One region of the Chryseobacterium sp. T16E-39 genome, then DNA from elsewhere that is predicted to be linked to it. Evidence: riboswitches for the same ligand, from Rfam matches in the RefSeq annotation. Region 1 holds a riboswitch; each other region holds the start of a gene.
What was found. A riboswitch is a leader RNA that binds a small molecule or an ion and turns the genes downstream of it on or off. The one in region 1 is predicted to bind cobalamin.
Positions count from the first base shown of each region.

Region 2: linked by a shared signal. The riboswitch ahead of CEY12_RS08435 (acyl-CoA thioesterase) and the one ahead of CEY12_RS16360 (TonB-dependent receptor plug domain-containing protein) in region 1 are both predicted to bind cobalamin.
Region 3: linked by a shared signal. The riboswitch ahead of CEY12_RS08905 (TonB-dependent receptor plug domain-containing protein) and the one ahead of CEY12_RS16360 (TonB-dependent receptor plug domain-containing protein) in region 1 are both predicted to bind cobalamin.
Region 4: linked by a shared signal. The riboswitch ahead of metE (5-methyltetrahydropteroyltriglutamate--homocysteine S-methyltransferase) and the one ahead of CEY12_RS16360 (TonB-dependent receptor plug domain-containing protein) in region 1 are both predicted to bind cobalamin.

Region 1 covers NZ_CP022282.1:3,618,310-3,622,933, forward strand. The annotation lists gene CEY12_RS16345 (MbnP family protein) at 1-397, shown strand, start outside; gene CEY12_RS16350 (cytochrome-c peroxidase) at 384-1,436, shown strand; gene CEY12_RS16355 (transporter) at 1,450-2,403, shown strand; cobalamin riboswitch at 2,505-2,688, shown strand; gene CEY12_RS16360 (TonB-dependent receptor plug domain-containing protein) at 2,800-4,624, shown strand, end outside.
Region 2 covers NZ_CP022282.1:1,863,303-1,867,926, forward strand. The annotation lists gene CEY12_RS08420 (endonuclease MutS2) at 1-356, shown strand, start outside; gene CEY12_RS08425 (GEVED domain-containing protein) at 403-1,512, opposite strand; gene CEY12_RS08430 (hypothetical protein) at 1,779-2,579, shown strand; cobalamin riboswitch at 2,634-2,814, shown strand; gene CEY12_RS08435 (acyl-CoA thioesterase) at 2,927-3,310, shown strand; gene CEY12_RS08440 (HD domain-containing protein) at 3,350-3,940, opposite strand; gene CEY12_RS08445 (XAC2610-related protein) at 3,945-4,624, opposite strand, start outside.
Region 3 covers NZ_CP022282.1:1,964,688-1,969,311, forward strand. The annotation lists gene CEY12_RS08880 (endonuclease) at 1-906, shown strand, start outside; gene CEY12_RS08885 (CCC motif membrane protein) at 1,048-1,368, opposite strand; gene CEY12_RS08890 (DUF2752 domain-containing protein) at 1,389-1,679, opposite strand; gene namA (NADPH dehydrogenase NamA) at 1,705-2,757, opposite strand; gene CEY12_RS08900 (cytidine deaminase) at 2,858-3,340, shown strand; cobalamin riboswitch at 3,452-3,629, shown strand; gene CEY12_RS08905 (TonB-dependent receptor plug domain-containing protein) at 3,662-4,624, shown strand, end outside.
Region 4 covers NZ_CP022282.1:1,199,482-1,204,105, reverse strand. The annotation lists gene metE (5-methyltetrahydropteroyltriglutamate--homocysteine S-methyltransferase) at 1-1,986, opposite strand, end outside; cobalamin riboswitch at 2,383-2,569, opposite strand; gene CEY12_RS05315 (Lrp/AsnC family transcriptional regulator) at 2,724-3,185, shown strand; gene CEY12_RS05310 (Crp/Fnr family transcriptional regulator) at 3,197-3,730, opposite strand; gene CEY12_RS05305 (hypothetical protein) at 3,859-4,404, opposite strand; gene CEY12_RS05300 (hypothetical protein) at 4,440-4,624, opposite strand, start outside.

The DNA.
Region 1 (4,624 bases):
AGCAGAATTCTGGAATAAAGCAAAAGCAAAAGGGATGTCATGGTCATGGGCTGCCGGGTATGTTTTTGTGAAGCTGGAAGGGAAATACGGCACAGCCGCTGCGGATAAAGAATTCATGAATCATACCGGGAATATGGGAAATGTTACTGCTAACAATACTCCAAATCTATACCGGGAAATTACTTTAGATCTTCCAACAACAGCCAGGGTGACTGGCAAAATAAGACCGTCGATTCATATTCTGGCAGATCTTAATCAGTATCTAAGCGGTGATACAGCACTTACATTAGATACAAATAATGATATGATGATGGGATCAAGCCAACATTTAGTGAATGTAACGAATAACCTTACCAAAATGTTTTCTGTAAATCATGTTCATAATGATGAAGATTAGAAGTATACTGAAAATTGGGTTAATTATTGTCGGCCTTTTTAATACAATTTCATGCTCTGATGAGGTTATTGAACCCTTGGAAAAAGACGAAGCTTATAACCTGCAATTTCCATCTTATTTTCCTGAAATGACTTTTGATAAAGCGGGAAATCCGGTCACCAAAAATGGAGTAGAACTAGGTCGGAAATTGTTCTATGAAGGAAGGCTTTCACGTAATAATACCATTTCATGTGGTTTCTGTCATATCCAGGAGAATGCTTTTACCCACCATGGGCATAATGTAAGTCATGGTGTGGATGACAGGATTGGAATACGGAATGCTCCGCCTATACAGAATATGGCATTCTTAAAAAGATATATGTGGGACGGGGTAATTCATAACCTGAATGAACAACCTATTATTCCAATTACTGATGCTAATGAAATGGATAGCTCGATGCCGGAAGTAATTTCTAAACTGAATATGGATGATAAGTATAAAAAACTTTTCAAATCAGCTTACGGTGACGAAAATATTACGGGAGAAAGAGTTTTAAAAGCGTTATCCCAATTTATGGTGACAATGATCTCAGCGGATTCAAAATATGATCAGTACAAGCAGGGAAAAGCCACTCTTACATCAGTTGAAGCGCAGGGAATGGCATTGTTTCAGCAGAAATGCTCGACCTGTCATAGTGGAGAATTATTTACAGATGAAAGCTTTCGAAATACCGGGATGTATTATAATACGCAATTTAAAGATGCAGGTCGTTACCGGGTAACCCTGGATCAAATGGATTGGATGAAATTCAGGGTTCCCAGTTTGAGAAATGTTGAATATACGGCTCCTTATATGCATGACGGAAGGTTCTACACATTAGATGCTGTTCTTAATTTCTATTCGGATAATGTGGAAGATAATGCTAATCTTGATCCGCAGCTTAAACAAAATGGACATGTCGGAATTGCAATGACTACTGTTGAAAAACAATCAATTATTGCTTTCCTGAAAACATTATCTGATAAGAGTTTTATTACCAATCCTAAATTCTCTGAATAAATTTTAATCAAACATGAAAAATATATTTTTAATACTCTTGGGTCTGGTTATGTCACCAATAGCTAAGGCGGAACCAGTAAAGGATAGTCTTTATATCCCTGAAAATAACTTTAATTCTATCAGATTGCTGGAGGATGATTGTGATGCGTGTGGCTGCGCTGCAGGAAATGGTTCATCAGGATTTGAATCTTTACTTAACCCTCAGTTTATAGGAATAAAATATTTTGCACAACACTATAAGGCGAAAGAGAATCTTTTCGTGAAAGACCTGACTCAGGATCAGTATTTTAATACAATTCAGTTGTGGGGAAAAGTTCCCATTACAAAAAAGTTGAGTGTTTATGGAAGCTTACCGTTTCAGTTTCATGAAAAAAGAACCTTGCAGGGGGATATCAGGATTAATGGAATTGGAGATCTCAATCTGATGGGAATCTATCAGCTGATCAATTCGAAAGATACTTCCCATCAGTTAAATGGAGGATTGGGAGTGAAGGTTCCTTTAGGGAAATTTGATGAAAAAGGAATTACAGGAGTGAATCCCAGTTTTCAATTGGGGACAGGAAGCTGGGATTACCAGATGGTTTTGAATTATAAATATCAGAAGAACAAAGTAGCGGTCATTGTGAATACTGATTATACTGTTAAAGGTGAAAATAAAAAATATTATCAATTCGGAAACCAGTGGAACTATGCAGCGACAGGATTTTATCAGATTCATGCCGATAAAAAAGTAATCTTTTCCGGGAAAGCCGGATTGCAGGGTGAGGTATATGACCGGAATAAGCAGTTTAATGAGGATTTACCGGATACTGCAGGAAGCGCTTTATACGGGAAGGTCGGTTTTGAACTGTCGTACAGTAAATGGAGCCTGGGAAGTGAGCTGATGCTTCCGGCTTATTCGAATCTTGCTGGCGGAAACATTGAAGCCAAATCCAGATTCAGTGTTTTTATCAACTTTGGAATTTAGGAAATCAAATAAACATTCCGTTGCAATTGTAACGGAATGTTTGTTTTTATATGGTTGATTATCATTTTATTAAGGCCGGTATTGTTTCTGGGCAGAATTTTCTATCTTTGCCGCAATCTGGTGAGCCGTAAAAGGCTCTTAAAAGGGAATCCGGTGTAAATCCGGAACAGACCCGCTGCTGTAAGCTCTAAACCAAAATTTTTGAAGCATATATCCACTGTTTTTATGGGAAGGATTTCAAAAATGGAGTAAGTCAGAAGACCTGCCGGAAAGATTAAAGTTTGATGCTTTCGTGGAATAAAGCTTAGGACAACAATGATTCTGTGCAGTACTGCTGTATGTTGTCATTGCTGCTTTCTTATATCCATTAGCATCAAAATTATTCTCAAAGAGCTAATGGAATTAAAATTTACTTTTCATAAAACTACTAAAACGATTATCACAGTTCTTGTGTTATTCGCTCAGCTTTACTTTTCCCAGTCAAAAGATAGCATAAAAGAGAAAGGGATCTTACCCGTTACTATTTACAAAAAGGATTTTAAAGAGATCCTGCCGGCTCAGACACTTTCGGGTGAGCAGTTGGAAAGGCTTAACAGCCAGTCTGTAGCAGATGCATTACGATATTTTTCAGGAGTTCAGATCAAAGATTATGGAGGTATTGGTGGATTAAAAACAGTGAATATCCGAAGTATGGGCAGCCAGCATGTTGGTGTTTTTTATGATGGAATTCAATTGGGAAATGCACAAAATGGAGTTGTTGATCTGGGGAAGTTTTCGCTGGATGATATTGAAGAGATATCATTGTATAATGGGCAGAAAAGCGAGATTTTTCAACCGGCAAAAGATTTTGGTTCTTCCGGGTCTATTTACTTACAGCCAAAGACACCCATTTTTTACGGAAAGAAAAAAACAAATCTTATTCTTAGAACGAAGAACAGTTCCATAGATCTGTTCAACCCCTCTTTTCGTCTGGAGCAAAAGATTTCAAATAGGATTTCAGCAAGTTTCAGTTCAGAATTTATACAAAGTGACGGGCGATATAAATATAAATATCAAAAAAAGAATCCGGATGGTTCTGTTGCCAATGATACGGTTGCCACAAGATATGACTCCTATATTAACGCCAAACGATTTGAAACCAGCCTGAACGGAACTTTAAATAACGGAAGCTGGAACATTAGAGGGTATGGATATGTATCGGATCGCGGGATCCCTTCAGCTATTGTTAATAATGGATTCGAACCCAAGGGGCAAAAACTATTAGATAAGAACTATTTTGTACAGGGTAATTTTAGAAAGAAAATATTTCCAAAATTTGAGACCCAGCTTAAAGCCAAGTTTGCATACGATTATACCAGGTATATTGATACTGTAAATGTCGCTGAAACAGCTTTAAAGACGGATAATAAATATATTCAGAGGGAAGTTTATTTGTCATCTTCAAATATATATTCAATTACTCCGAATTGGGATGTTAGTGCCAATGTAGATTTTCAATATAATAATCTGGATTCAAACCTGAGGTTGTTTTCTTTTCCTACCCGCTATACATCATTAGTCGCTTTTGCAACGACCTACCAATGGAACCGGTTTAAATTTTTAGGGAGTGTCTTAGGTACTTTTATTCGGGAAGATGTAGAACTTAATTCGAAGTCACCGGATAAAAGGGAATGGACACCCTCTGCATTTTTAAGCTATCAGCCTTTTGTAGCAAAGGATCTTACCATCAGAGCTTTTTATAAAAGAATTTTCAGGATGCCAACTTTCAATGATTTGTATTATACAATGATAGGAAACGTTTTCCTGAAACCTGAATTTACCAATCAGTATGATCTTGGATTTACTTATCAAAAACAGTATGACAATAAGGTCTTGAAAAGAATTTATCTAAAAGCAGATGGGTACTATAACAAGGTTGAAAATAAAATTATAGCAGTTCCTACGACCAATCTTTTCAGGTGGATGATGACCAATCTTGGGGATGTGCAGATTATTGGCGCTGATGTTAATGTGCAGGCGGAATTGGCCTTAGGGAAGGTAACATTAAAGCCATTGCTGAGCTATACTTATCAGAGTGCCCGGGATTTTACCGAGAAAGGAGAATCCTACTATGGAGACCAGATTCCTTATGTTCCATGGCATTCCGGAACTTTTACCATGATGGCTGATTATAAAGACTGGAGCTTTAATTACAGTTTTATGTATACCGGAAAACGGTATG
Region 2 (4,624 bases), 1.8 Mb from region 1:
TAAAAGGCAGATCCCGAAAAGATGTAGTGAAAGATTTTGTCAAGATCCTTGAACAGGAGAAGTTCAGAAAATTGGGAGCTGATAAAGATGAAACAAAACGTCTTCAAGTGGTAAAAAGGAAAATTACCCAACAGCTCAAAAAAGAAGATGTTATCGAAAAGATTGCCGAAACAAATGAAAAGATAGAAGAGAAGCGTAAAGTAGATCGTGCACTTTGGATGAAAATAGGACAGCGCGTGCGTATTCCCGGGAGTACAAGTGTAGGAACTATTGAGAAAATTTCCAGAAACAAAGTCATTGTTAATTATGGAACTTTCAAGACGACCATTAATGCTGATGAGCTGGAAAGAATTTAGATATAAAATTATAATTAAAAAAAGCGCTGAACAATCAGCGCTTTTTTTATTTCTTAATAAATTTCAACCTCCTCGGATTTTCTTTGTCCTTCAGTTGAATAAAATAAACACCCTTAGCAAGATGATGGACATTAACTTTATGATCTTCTATTTTTCCCATCTCAATTTTTTGTCCTACCATATTATAAATTTCATAATCCGGATGAGAAGAAATCCCATTAATGTATAAAATATCTGAAACCGGATTTGGGTATATATTGATTTCTTTGTTTTTGTGATTTTCTGTAACTGATAATGTTCCACTTGTTAAAAGAGCTACCCCATAATCCTCAACTTCTCCATACACAAATGTTCCACAGGCAGAATTCGCCAGAGCCTGCGTCATCATCACCCGCATAGTAACACCACAAGTTCCCGCTGTCTGAAAGGCTGTAGGAGGAATGGAAAATGTAGCAGTAGGAGAAGCACTTGTATTTGAACCAGAAAGCATAATTTTTTCCGTAGCTTCAAAAATCCCATTTCCATTGAGGTCAATCCAGACACTTATTGATGCAGCAGAAGGGCTCCCATTCCAGGTTTTGGTCACCGAAATCATATTTCCTGTGCTTCCAACCAATAAATTTACTTTTCTTGAAGGGTCATTTCTGTAATCCGTATAATTAGATGCTCCGGAATTGCTTACCATAGGTAAAAAGCTTCCATTTCCGGGACTTACCATAACATTAGAAATATGCATCATTCCGGAATCTGTAGAGGCAGATAGACAATAATTAAGGGTAGAAATAAAAATGATGGATTCGGACCACGTTCCAACTGTACCAGAGCATATTTTAGCAACCTGAACCTCATATTGAGAACAAGGCGTTAGCCCGGTTAGGGTAAACGATGCCAGGTTAGAAATTGTAACCGTAGCCCATGGGGATACAACTCCCGCCACTGGCCGAAATCTTACCAGGTAATCTGGTGTAGCAGGATCAAAAGTCCATGTAACAACAGCAGAAGTAGCAGTAATGCTTGAAACCTGAACACTGGAAGGTGCATTGGTATCACAAAATAAAAAAGAAGAAAAAGAAGAAGAAATTTTATCTGGATTTTTACCATTAAAAGAGGAAATTCCTATTAAGAATAGAAATACATAGAGTAGATTTTTTGTCATGTTTTACTAGTTTTTAATATTTTAATGAAAATTATACTAATATATTGAAATATCACTTACAATATATCTTACAGTATGTTCAAAATTTTAATTAATTTCAATTTCTCCTTTCATGAAATCATGAAACTATTGTGATCTCCTGATTGATTATCCATCGATATATGCCTACCTCTTAGATTCATTGAATGAATATTATAGATTTGAAACTATATAATTATATCCAGTGAAACATTTAATTTATATATTTGAAGCATCAAAAATTTTTCATGATGATTTCGGTAAACAAAGCGTTCTATTTATCTGCCATTAGTCTATTTTCATTAGCTTTTGTAAAAGGTCAGCAAAAAATTCCTTTTGGAGTCGTAAAAGCCGAAGAAGGGTATGCTAATGTTCGCGTTCCAAAGGATAATTATAGAAAAATTGTAGATAAGATAAGGATGCGTAAAGGTGATGTCTTTCTTTATGTAAAACCAGCTCCCGGAGAAACAGAATGGTTATGGATCAAATATCCTGAAAAGCAGGATACCGAAAAACCATTCGTGAGGTATGAAAATCTTGATAAAGAAGGGATGGTAAACAAAGAGCGTGTAGCCTTTATTGATCAATTACCGCAATATACTCCTTCAAAATCTAAAAACGGAAGATCTCTTATTTTCACCGATAACAACAATCCTAAAATTCCTACTGCTCAAAGGAGTAAAGTGATCATCGATGTATATCCTTCGAACGCAAGTTACCGTAAGATGGAAAAAGATGCAGATGGAACTATTCTGACTATTGATAAAATAAAACCTTGGGGAATCAGTAAAGAGCTTCCTGAAGGAATGACTGAAATCAAGTCTATCCGTGTCCAGCAGATTGGAAGAGGGTCCGTTTTTGTAAGAGAAGCTATTAAAAATATGTTCCAGCCTACGATGGACTTTAACAATATCACTGTAGCTGCTATCGACAACGATAACATCTTCGTTTACATGATCAATGGATCAGGGGAAAACAGATATACAACACTTTGGACAATCAGACAAGGAAAGGTTGCCCACCAGATTATTTATAAAAGTCCGGAATAATTCACATATTTCTCTGTATTATTCTTATTTTTGCCCCTGAAAAAGTTTTATCGCTTATTCATCACAGGAATCGGTTCTGCTTAACCGCAGATTAATAGGGAATCGTGTGAAAATCACGAACTGTCGCGCAACTGTAAGTAACTAAAGTCTTTGTAAAAAATCCACTGTGCTATGGCATGGGAAGGAAATAAAGATGTTACAAGTCAGGAGACCTGCCTTTTTCTATAAACAAAAAACTTTCGCGACTTGAAGTTTATTGATCTGATGGATTTTTCAGGAATATGACATTCCTGTATTATTCTGTTTGTTTCAATATATTTCATTTCGCTTTAATTTAATAATGAAATATGACTACAGAAGAAAGAATTCAAGCATCCGAAACCCGAATCTTTAAAGCGGTTTTCCCTAACACGACCAATCATTACGATACCCTTTTTGGAGGAACAGCGATGCAATTGATGGATGAAGTGGCATTTATTACCGCGACTCGATTTGCAAGAAAAAGAGTGGTAACGGTAAGCAGCGACAAAATTGACTTTAAAAAACCTATTCCTGCAGGAACGATTGTGGAACTGATCGGTACTGTTTCTCACGTTGGAACGACCAGTATGAAAGTAAATGTAGAGATCTACACCGAACAAATGTATTCTTATGAAAGAGAAAGAGCCATTGTCGGGGATTTCACATTCGTAGCAATTGACGAGTTTAAAAAACCAGTTCAAATACTATAATTAGAGAAGAAACGCAAGTCAGATTGACTTGCGTTTTCTTTATTTTAAAACTTTTTCTGTTTCAAGACTTTTGCTCAGTAGAAATTGGAAAGCCTCTCCCATTTCGTCAGAGGCCCTGCTAATTGCATTTTCCAGCATATTTCTGATTTGCCCTTCAGTAACACTTGCTTCTGTCCAGCTTTTTCCTGAAGTGTGGGAATTAAGGATAAACGGCATAATCCTGTCTATGGCACAGGCGAAAATAGCATCAGGGGTCTGCTCTTCTTCAAACTCAAGCCAAAGGTTAAAAAATTCCGAACGTAAAGGCTCATCAAGGATCCCAAAAATATTTTGAGCAGACAATTTCTCTCTTTCAAACTTACCCACCATTGCTTTTTCATCAAACAGAAATGTATCTCCAGCTTCGATTTCTACCAAATCATGAATAGAAAGCATTCTTATTACTCTTAATAAATCTATATCCGTCCTGTTTTTAGCATATGGAAAAAGCACCTGTGCTAAAATAATGATCTGCCAGGAATGTTCAGCCGTATTTTCTCTTCGTGAATCATCCGCATTGTAATTTCTTCTCTGTACATTTTTTAACGCATCTACAGCTAAGATAAAATCGATTTCCTTTTGTATTTTCATTGTATTATTCTTTATAATATTCTTTGATTGGGTATTTCTTTGTTTTTATGATCCATTTATTTTTAATTTTTTCACGCCTTGTTACTTTTACAAAATCACCACCTCCCATGGCATCTTCTTCCAATTCAAATACCTTATCCAGTCCCTTTTTCGGAATTATCCGGTATTCTGTGGTGATATGCCAGCAACAGCCGGATTTAGAAAATGTGATAATCCTTTTCCTTTTGGAATCGGTCTGGAACATTCCTAAGTTCTCAAAAGCAAGACTGGTTAATTCATCACTTATAACGAACTGTTTCTTTGTAGAATTATAAACATATACATCATAAGATGGTCCGCCATAGCTGCTTTCATTTCCATTTCGTACTGCAATATCTTCAGAACCATCAAAATTAAAGTCATTAAAAATCAACGGACTTTGCTCATTATACAATTGAATAACATTGACGCTTGGCTGCTGGTCTTTGTTTAAATAAAAATAAAGATCGTCTGAATTCAGAGTCTGTACCACTCGGGAGGTTTTCTTATCTCTTAATTCTACAGTCCCATTTCCACTGCATTTTTCACCATCACAATCTGCCACTGTAATAGCAGCATCATATTGGTTCGATCCTGATTTGAGTTCAAAATGATTTTGTCCAAAGGAGAAAGAACTATAAAAAATAAAAATGATCAATGTTTTGT
Region 3 (4,624 bases), 1.7 Mb from region 1:
GCTTCAACAGATAATGTAGGTGTTTCTTCTTATGATATTTATATGAACGGAAGCTTAAAAACAAATGTAAGCTCAACTTCAACAACAGTATCAGGGCTTAGCGCTTCTACTACTTATAGTTTCTATGCAGTAGCTAAGGATGCAGCTGGGAATACTTCTTCCAACAGTTCTACCGTTTCTGCAACCACAGAATCAGGAGGGACTACTAATCCAGGTACAGAATGTGTAAATGAAACTTTCGAAACCATTCCTACAGGTAGCTCATCAAGCTATTCTACAAGAACCTGGACTAATGGCGGAATTACATGGACTGCCACTGATGCAAGAACGGATCAGACGATTTCCAATAAGGCCATTACGGTAAGAGATGGGTCTTTAAAATCAAGCAACTCAAGCAATGGTATCGGATCATTAACGGTAACTACTCAGTTAAAATTCAGCGGAAGTGCAGGAACATTCAATGTTTTGGTTAATGGAACCCAGGTAGGAACAATTCCTTACAGTGCAACATCTGCAACATCTACCATCAATAATATCAATGTATCTGGTAATGTGGTGGTAACTTTAGAAAATAACTCAACAAGCAACAGAGTGGCTCTTGATAACTTAAGCTGGACTTGCTACTCAGGAACGGGAAAGCAAAGCAAAAGCATCTCTTCTGATGTACAGATTGAGTCTAAGGATTTAAAAATCTACCCTAACCCAATTTCAAACCAGGAAATCTTTGTAAAAGGAGACACTCAAAACGTAAAAAAGGCTGTGATCTATAATTTACAAGGAAAGGCTATGCAAACAATTAATCATCCTTTTGAAAACAGCAGAAATTCAATTAAGATTAAAAGCCTTGAACAAGGAGTTTATATTCTAAAACTGGACAACTCCAGTTTGAAATTCATTGTTAAATAATAACTTAATTCCATACAATAAATCCTTCACTACAAGTGAGGGATTTATTTTTTATCAAAATCAATGGAATGTTTTTATCTCCAAAATAAAATAGACTGTAGTTTGTACTGCAGTCTATTATTTTATAACTGATAGGGTTATTTATTTACCCATGTTTTTTAATTGATTAATCTGATCCATATAACCACTCCAACCCACTGTTGAAAGAACAAAGATCATATAGGCTAAGCTAAGGATTCCTATAACAAGACCTATAATACATAAAATTCTTCCTACTTTCAAATTGTCATAATCCGAATACAGGCTCGGATCTTTTTGATACAGGGCATTATCTTTATTAAACAGGTTCATTCCGATTAATCCGCAGATTACTCCTACGATCCCGTTACAGCAGCAGCTGCCCAGGATAGCGACGATTCCTAATACTAAAACGGTTGTTGCGTTTGGTAATTTTTGATTCATAGTTATTTATTTTGTTAATTTTATTTTATGGGTAAAGGATGTCTGTAAAAATAGGAAACGACCATGATAACTGAATTAATGATTGCTAAAAAAACTAATGCATTTCCGTAATTTCTTTTTTTGTCAACAAAATTCAATCCTACTGTAAATAAAAAAAGAAGTAAAGTATACACAGCCGGAAACATATGAAAAGCTTCTGAGAACTTCCCCTCAAAAACCAAAACAATTGCTCTTTGTGTACCACATCCAAAACATTCTATTCCCAGAAATTTCTTACTTGGGCACGGCAGCATAAAATCTTCAATTTTCATTTCCTGAAATATTATTGTTCTAAAATTAAGAAGAAATTTTAGCTCTCAGATATTGATGTGGAAAAAAACAATTTTCTTCCATCTCAAACGATCCCTGAACAGCAATATAGGGATTTCTCAAAATTTCCCTGGCAACAAAGATCAAATCAGCATCTCCCTTTTGCAAAATTTGTTGTGCCTGCTCCACTTTCGTGATTAAACCTACCGCTCCCGTTTTCACATCTGCCTCATTTCTTACTCTGGAAGAATAAGGTACCTGATAACCATCAAAAACAGAAATTTTTGCCCCATGGATATTACCTCCACTTGAAACATCAATTAAATCTACTTTATGTTCTTTTAATACTTTTGCTAATTCTACGCTGTTATTTACATCCCATCCATTTTCAGCATATTCAGTTCCCGATATCCTCACAAATAACGCCACATTTTCATTGATTTCTTCATTGACAACATCCACTATTTCCAACAAAAATCTAATCCTGTTTTCAAAGCTCCCTCCATATTCATCCGTTCTGATGTTGGAAAGTGGGGATAAAAACTGATGAATTAAATAACCATGAGCTCCATGAATCTCAATAATATCAAATCCTGCTGCCACAGCTCTTCTTGCTGCATTTTTAAAGTTCTGAACCTGCTCTTTAATTTCCTCAACGGTTAAAACATGTGGAATCCTCTCAGTAGGATGATATGGAATCGGACTAGGAGCTACCGTTTCCCACCCCTCTTCAATCGAAATCTGGATATTATTCCAGGTTGATCCCTTTCTTCCGGCATGTGCCAATTGTATTCCTATTTTACTTTCTGAATTAGAATGAACAAACTCTACAATTTTCTGAAGATTTCCTGCCTGTTCATCATTCCAGATCCCCATACATTTATTGGTAATTCTTCCCCGTGGTTCCACGCCGGTTGCTTCGACCATTATTAATCCAGTCCCTCCCTGAGATCTGCTTCCGTAATGCACAAAATGAAAGGCATTCGCCAATCCGTTTTCGCATGAATACATACACATAGGAGACATTACCCAACGATTTTCCAGTTCTACATTTCTAAATTGTATCGGCGTATATAGCATGTTTGTCTATTTTAAATTTAACATTAGGAGAAGGATAAAATAGGTTTGTCCACGTGATGAAAAAGAACTAATTTTACCTCCCCTTTTTAGGCTTCAATATATGAAAAAAGACATACAGATCGGCTACGAATACTTTAAAAATAGTAGTGAACTGAACGATATAGAAAAAAAACTTTTCGAAAGAGCAAAACTAGCTCGTGAAAATGCCTATGCTCCTTACTCTCAATTCTTAGTTGGTTGCTCTGTATTACTCGAAAACGGTGAAATATTTTCCGGAAACAATCAGGAAAATGCGGCTTTTCCTTCAGGCCTTTGTGCTGAGAGAACAACTTTATTCTGGGTAGGCGCTAATTTTCCAGATCAAAAGATTAAAAAGATTTTTATTGTCGGGGGTCCAAAAGAATTTTCTGAAAAAAATCCACCTATACCTCCATGTGGAGCATGCAGACAAAGCTTAATCGAATACGAAACAAAACAGAAGGAAAATATCGATCTTTATTTTTCAAGTATGAATGATGAAGTGGTTAAGGTAAGTTCGATTAAAGATCTTTTACCTTTTTATTTTGATGCAACGTTTTTGTAGGGTGAAACTGTGAATTTGTGAAATCGTAAAATTGCGAGGCATTAATCTGTTTATGCATGATTGTTTTCATTACAAATCATCATATACAATTGGCATTTCTTTTTAAAAACTTATCTTTGCAAAAATTTTGGTTTTCAAGCTTTTGAAAATAATAGGGAATTGGGTGTAAACCCCAAACTGTCCCCGCAACTGTAGATCGCAACCATAATTTCTATAAAAAACCACTGTGAAAACGGGAAGGTATAGAAAAGCGAAAGTCAGGAGACCTGCCAAAATGATAATATCAAAAATATATTGCTTTCGGAGGAAAAGTAAAATAGTATGAAGAAAACTTTAGTACTGCTTTTATCGTCATCTGCCTATTTTCTCTGTCTTGGACAGGAGAAAGCAATTGACACGGTTTATATTTTTGATAACCAGATGAAAAAAGTAAAGCTTTTTCATAAGGTAAATACCATCACACCTCAGGATGTAGAGAAAAACTCAACCAATCTTTCAGAACTTTTACGTTTCCAATCTCCGGTTTATATTAAAGAAAATGGCCGTGGTGCCGTTTCATCCCCTTCTTTCAGAGGAACAACAGCACAACAAACTGCTTTTGTATGGAATGGAATTAATATCAATTCAAATTTTCTTGGGCAGGGAGATGTTAATAATATACCTTTATTTGGATATGACCACTTAGAAGTGAAAGCTGGTGGCGGAAGTGTTATTTATGGAAGTGGAGCTATTGGAGGTAGTATTCACCTTAATAATAGTCTGGATTTTAATAATGGTTTTAAAGCTTCTTTGTATTCTGAGGCAGGCTCTTTCAATACCTTTACTAATTTTGGACAGGCTTCTTACAGTAATGATAAATTTAGTTTCAAAGTTTCAGGAAATCATTCGATCAGTCAGAATGATTATGAAGTAGAAGAGAAAAACTACCTGAACAGAAATGGCAAATATTATAATTCGACTTTTAATGTCGGAGCCTCTTATAAAATAGCTCAACATCAGACTATTTCATGGCAAAGTCAATTTTTTGATTCTGCACAAAACTATCCTATTTTTGTAGAAAACGGGAATAGGACAAAATATGAAACACAAAGCATCAGAAGTCTAATTTCCTGGGATATTAATAAGAATAAATTTTCAAATAGCTTAAAAGCAGCTTATACAGAGGAAAATTTTCAATATTTTGGCAACTATAACGCTCCAAAAACAAGTGGATCATCTGGGAAAAATTATATTTTCAAAAATGATTTCAATTATTTTATCGTCCCCAAATTAAACATCAACGTG
Region 4 (4,624 bases), 2.4 Mb from region 1:
ATTAAATTCGGAATAACACATGTGGGTATGGATTTGTGTAGCATCTTCAACGCCGCTTGCTGAGATTCTGAAAGCTTCCACCGCCCATTGCAGGTAGTTCTGCCATTCTGCTTTACGTAAAGGAAGACCTTCTCTGATAGCTGGTTCGTCGATCTGGATAATTCTGATTCCTGCTTTTTCAAGATCGTTAACCTCATCACGGATGGCCAAAGCGATTTGCTTACATGTTGTAGAACGAGGTTGATCATCACGTACAAATGACCATTGAAGAATGGTTACAGGACCCGTCAACATTCCTTTAACCCATTTTTGCGTTAATGACTGAGCATATTGTGACCAGTATACCGTCATTGGATGAGGTCTGTGCACATCTCCATAAATTACCGGTGGTTTTACACAACGACTTCCGTAGCTCTGAACCCAACCATTTTGAGTAAAGGCGAATCCTGCCAGTTGTTCTCCAAAATATTCAACCATATCGTTACGCTCAAATTCTCCGTGAACTAACACATCAATTCCGATTTCTTCCTGCCAGATAATGGTTCTTTGGGTTTCTTGTTTAAGTAATTGATCGTATTCTTCAGCAGTCAGGTCTCCTTTTTTGAATTGGGCTCTCCAGCTTCTTACTTCTTTCGTTTGTGGGAAAGATCCAATCGTTGTGGTAGGGAATAATGGAAGTACTAATGCATTTTGCTGTGTCTCTTTTCTGACATTGAATGGACTGTTTCTTTGGGCGTCACTCTCTGTCGTGATCTCAACACGGTTCTTAACATCTTTATTATGAATTAACGTGGAAACTTTACGGTTTTCAATCGCTTTTTTGTTTTCAGCCAATTCCTGTAGGGTGTTATAATCCGGATTTTCTGAAGCTAATTTTTTCAATGAGACAACTTCAGAAACTTTCTGCTTGGCAAAAGCCATCCATTGCTTGATCTCAGGAGATAAGATGTTTTCATTTTTCTCCAGGTCAAGGTCGAAGGGTGCATGTAGTAAAGAACATGATGGAGCAATAAAAACTCTTTCAGAACCTAATGCAGCGATTGCTTTCTTAATAAAAACCAAAGACTGGCTGAAATCATTTTTCCAGATATTTCTTCCATCAACCACTCCAAGAGATAGGATTAATGTTTCGGGAATTGCATTAATCACCTCATCCAATTGTTCCGGCGCACGTACTAAGTCGATGTGTAAAGCATCAATAGGAAGGGTAGTAGCCAATGAAAGGTTATCTTTTAGCCCATCGAAATAAGTGGTCACAATAAACTTAAGATTAGGGAACTGCCTTGCAATTTCAGCATACACAACCTGATAAACCTCTTTGGCTTTTTGATCCAGATCCAATGCTAAAAACGGTTCATCAAACTGTATCCATTCTGCTCCGTTGTTTTCTAATTCTTTTAGAATTTCTGTATATACAGGAAGTAAATTCTGAACCAAATCCAGTTTGTCAAAACCTTCTTCTTTTTCCTTTCCTAATAGTAAATAAGTAACCAATCCGATGATGACAGGTTTTGTATCAATTCCGGCTTCTTTTGCCTCAATAAATTCATTGACAATCTTATTGGAAAACAATTTGAACTGCTGGCTTTTCTGGAACTCAGGAACGATATAATGGTAATTGGTATCGAACCATTTTGTCATTTCCATAGCCGTAATATCAAGGCCATCTTTCTGATGTCCTCTTGCCATTGCGAAGTACAGATCAATCTCTGTACTGGTTTCTTTCGCAGCTATTTCCTGATAACGCGGAGGTATCGCTCCAACGGATAATGTAAGATCCAGAACCTGATCATAAAAAGAAAAATCATTGGATGGAATGAGATCGATTCCAGCTTCCTGCTGCAATGCCCAGTTCTGCTTTCTGATGGTTTTTCCTACTTCCAAAAGTTCCTGTAAAGATGTTTTTCCTGCCCAATATTGTTCGCAGGCTTTTTTAAGTTCTCTGTTGCTACCAATTCGCGGATAGCCTAGGATGTGTGTTTGCATTTCTTTTAAACTTTTAATTAAATTTTGGTTTTAAAAGTTCTTATAATGCTTCGTAATGCGACCGGGAAAGAGTTTTTTAGCAATAAAGAAGATACAATATGGACGTAATTTTTGGGTCAGGAAATAATATTCTGAGTTTATTTTTAACGCAAAGTTTATTTATAATTGCTCTTTATGTAAGAAGGCAAAGATGAAATCAATAAAATTGATTTTGAAGAAGCGTACGTTTTATCCATAAGCTTCATCAGCGACATCGTCGCATTTCTTTGCTCCTTAAAACTAAGGAATCAATACAATAAATCTTTGCGTTTAAACTCATATCCATTCCAAGTTTAAACCACCCAATACGTTCAAAAAAGTATCATCTGTATGACCAAAAGCTTCAGACCGCGAAAGCATTGTCAATTCGGAACAGGCAGGTCTCCTGACTTGTAACAGTTTTTGTCATCCTTCCCGCTTGTGGCAGTGGATCTTCAAGGACAAAAACCTTTGGTATGTTACTTACAGTTGCGCGACAGCTCGTGATTCTCACACGATTCCCTATTAATCTACCTTAAGTAAAACCTTTTCCGTTTGATGAAGTATGTTAAAGAACAAAATAGGGTGTAAAGGTATTGAATAAAGTGATTTAATTGGATTTATTTTAAATATTAAGCATAATATTTTATTTTAATTGATATTAAAAGATATTTATTCTGTAATTTTGAAAATATCAACGTTAAAAAGAATATTATCCTGTGGAAAGACTTGATGACAAGGATCTTCAATTGTTAAGGATCCTGCAAAAGAATGCTAAACTGACGGTAAAAGAATTGGCCAAAGAAGTGAATCTCTCACCTTCACCTGTTTTTGAAAGAGTTAAGAGACTGGAGCAGGAAGGTTATATCAAACATTATGCAGCTGTTTTGGAAGCTGAAAAGCTGAATCGGGGTTTTACTGTTTTCTGTCAGGTGAAATTAAAAATTCATGACCGTTCTGTTGGAAATCAGTTTGTAAAAGAAATTGTACAGATTGAAGAAGTTGCAGAATGTTATAATATTTCAGGAGATTTCGATTTTTTACTTAAAGTTCAGGTTCGGGATATGAAACATTATCAGGATTTTGTTTTTAATAAATTAGGTTCTGTAGACTCCATAGGAAGTACCCACAGTACTTTTGTAATGGCAGAGGTGAAGAATAACCATGGAGTAACTATATAAACTGGAATATCTTATTTCTTTCCTCTTATACGGCTTAATGATACCGATGTTATCCCCAAATAGGAAGCAATATAATATTGGGGGATACGGCGAAAAATTTCAGGGGATTGCTTTATTAGTTCAGCATATCGTTCTTCTGCGCTATCCTTTATACGCGAAATGAAAAGTTTCTGATACTTAAGCAGGCGTTCCTGCAAATAACTGTAATAATACTCTTTGATATCAGGATTGTGCTCCATTGTTTGCCTGAATTCTTCAATTGAAGTACTGTAAACTGTACAAGGTTCTATCGTTTCGATGTTATAAATACTGGGTAAGTGATGAAATAAACTCTCCCAGGATGAGATAAAGTTTCCTTCAAATAAAAACTGAAAAGTAATTTCTTTACCATCATTATTTAGCCATCCCCTAACTGCGCCTTTTTCAAGATAGTAAAACCTGCGGGCCATTTTACCTTCTTCTGTTAGCAAGGTTTTAGCGGGTAATTCTTCTTGATCAAAATTACTGAGTATTTCGGCTAAAGCATTTTCATTAGTGGGCATCATACTCATTCGGATATTAAATGTAATTATTTCGACTTTTTTCAAACACAAATGACACAAATGACACTATTTACTTACTGCGGATTTGTGATTATTACTGTTATTATTAGTGATATTTGTGGTTTAAAATGTTAATAAAGATAATTAATATCCATTATTCCTTTTTTAAAGCGAATAATAATGTTGTCCTTATTTTTCATTTCAAAAACTGACTTTAAATTTTTCTCAGCTCTACATTTATTTATTCTATCTAAATCGCTGTTATCATGAATGGAATTTTCATTTGCATCTAACCAAAATACACTTTGTTCCTTATGGTTAACAATCTCATATTTTCTGACAATCTTTTCTTTTCCTGTTTTAATATTTACAAAAAGTAAAACATAATTGACAGGGTGATGAAGCCCCGCAAAACAAACCAATCCTAAAACCAGAATGCCGACAGGTAGATTTGAAAGATCTTTTGTTTTAGATTTAATTATAGCAAAAAACATAATAATTAAGAGAATACTAAACGTGATAATTGTATATTTCCAAGATCCATCTTCAAAATTTTTAAGATCTGAATGTAAATATCTTTCTTTAATTATTGGCTTTAAAATGAAACTATAAATTGAAAAAAGAATAATTAAAATAGAAAAAAAAACGATCTGAGATTTTGAGATTTTTTTTGGCATTTGCAAATAGAAGAATTGGGTTAAAAATGTAAATATTACTTTTTACGAGTATTTACATATATAATCTTAGGATTTTTACCATCCAGATTTCTTTTATTCCTGCCAAACATACCTATTTCAACGTCATTTGGAGTTTTATTCTCAATCTCTGAGGTACTAACATAAGTATACATTCCATAACCATGTCCCGAAACAATCCAACCTTCTGTTTTATTTAAAT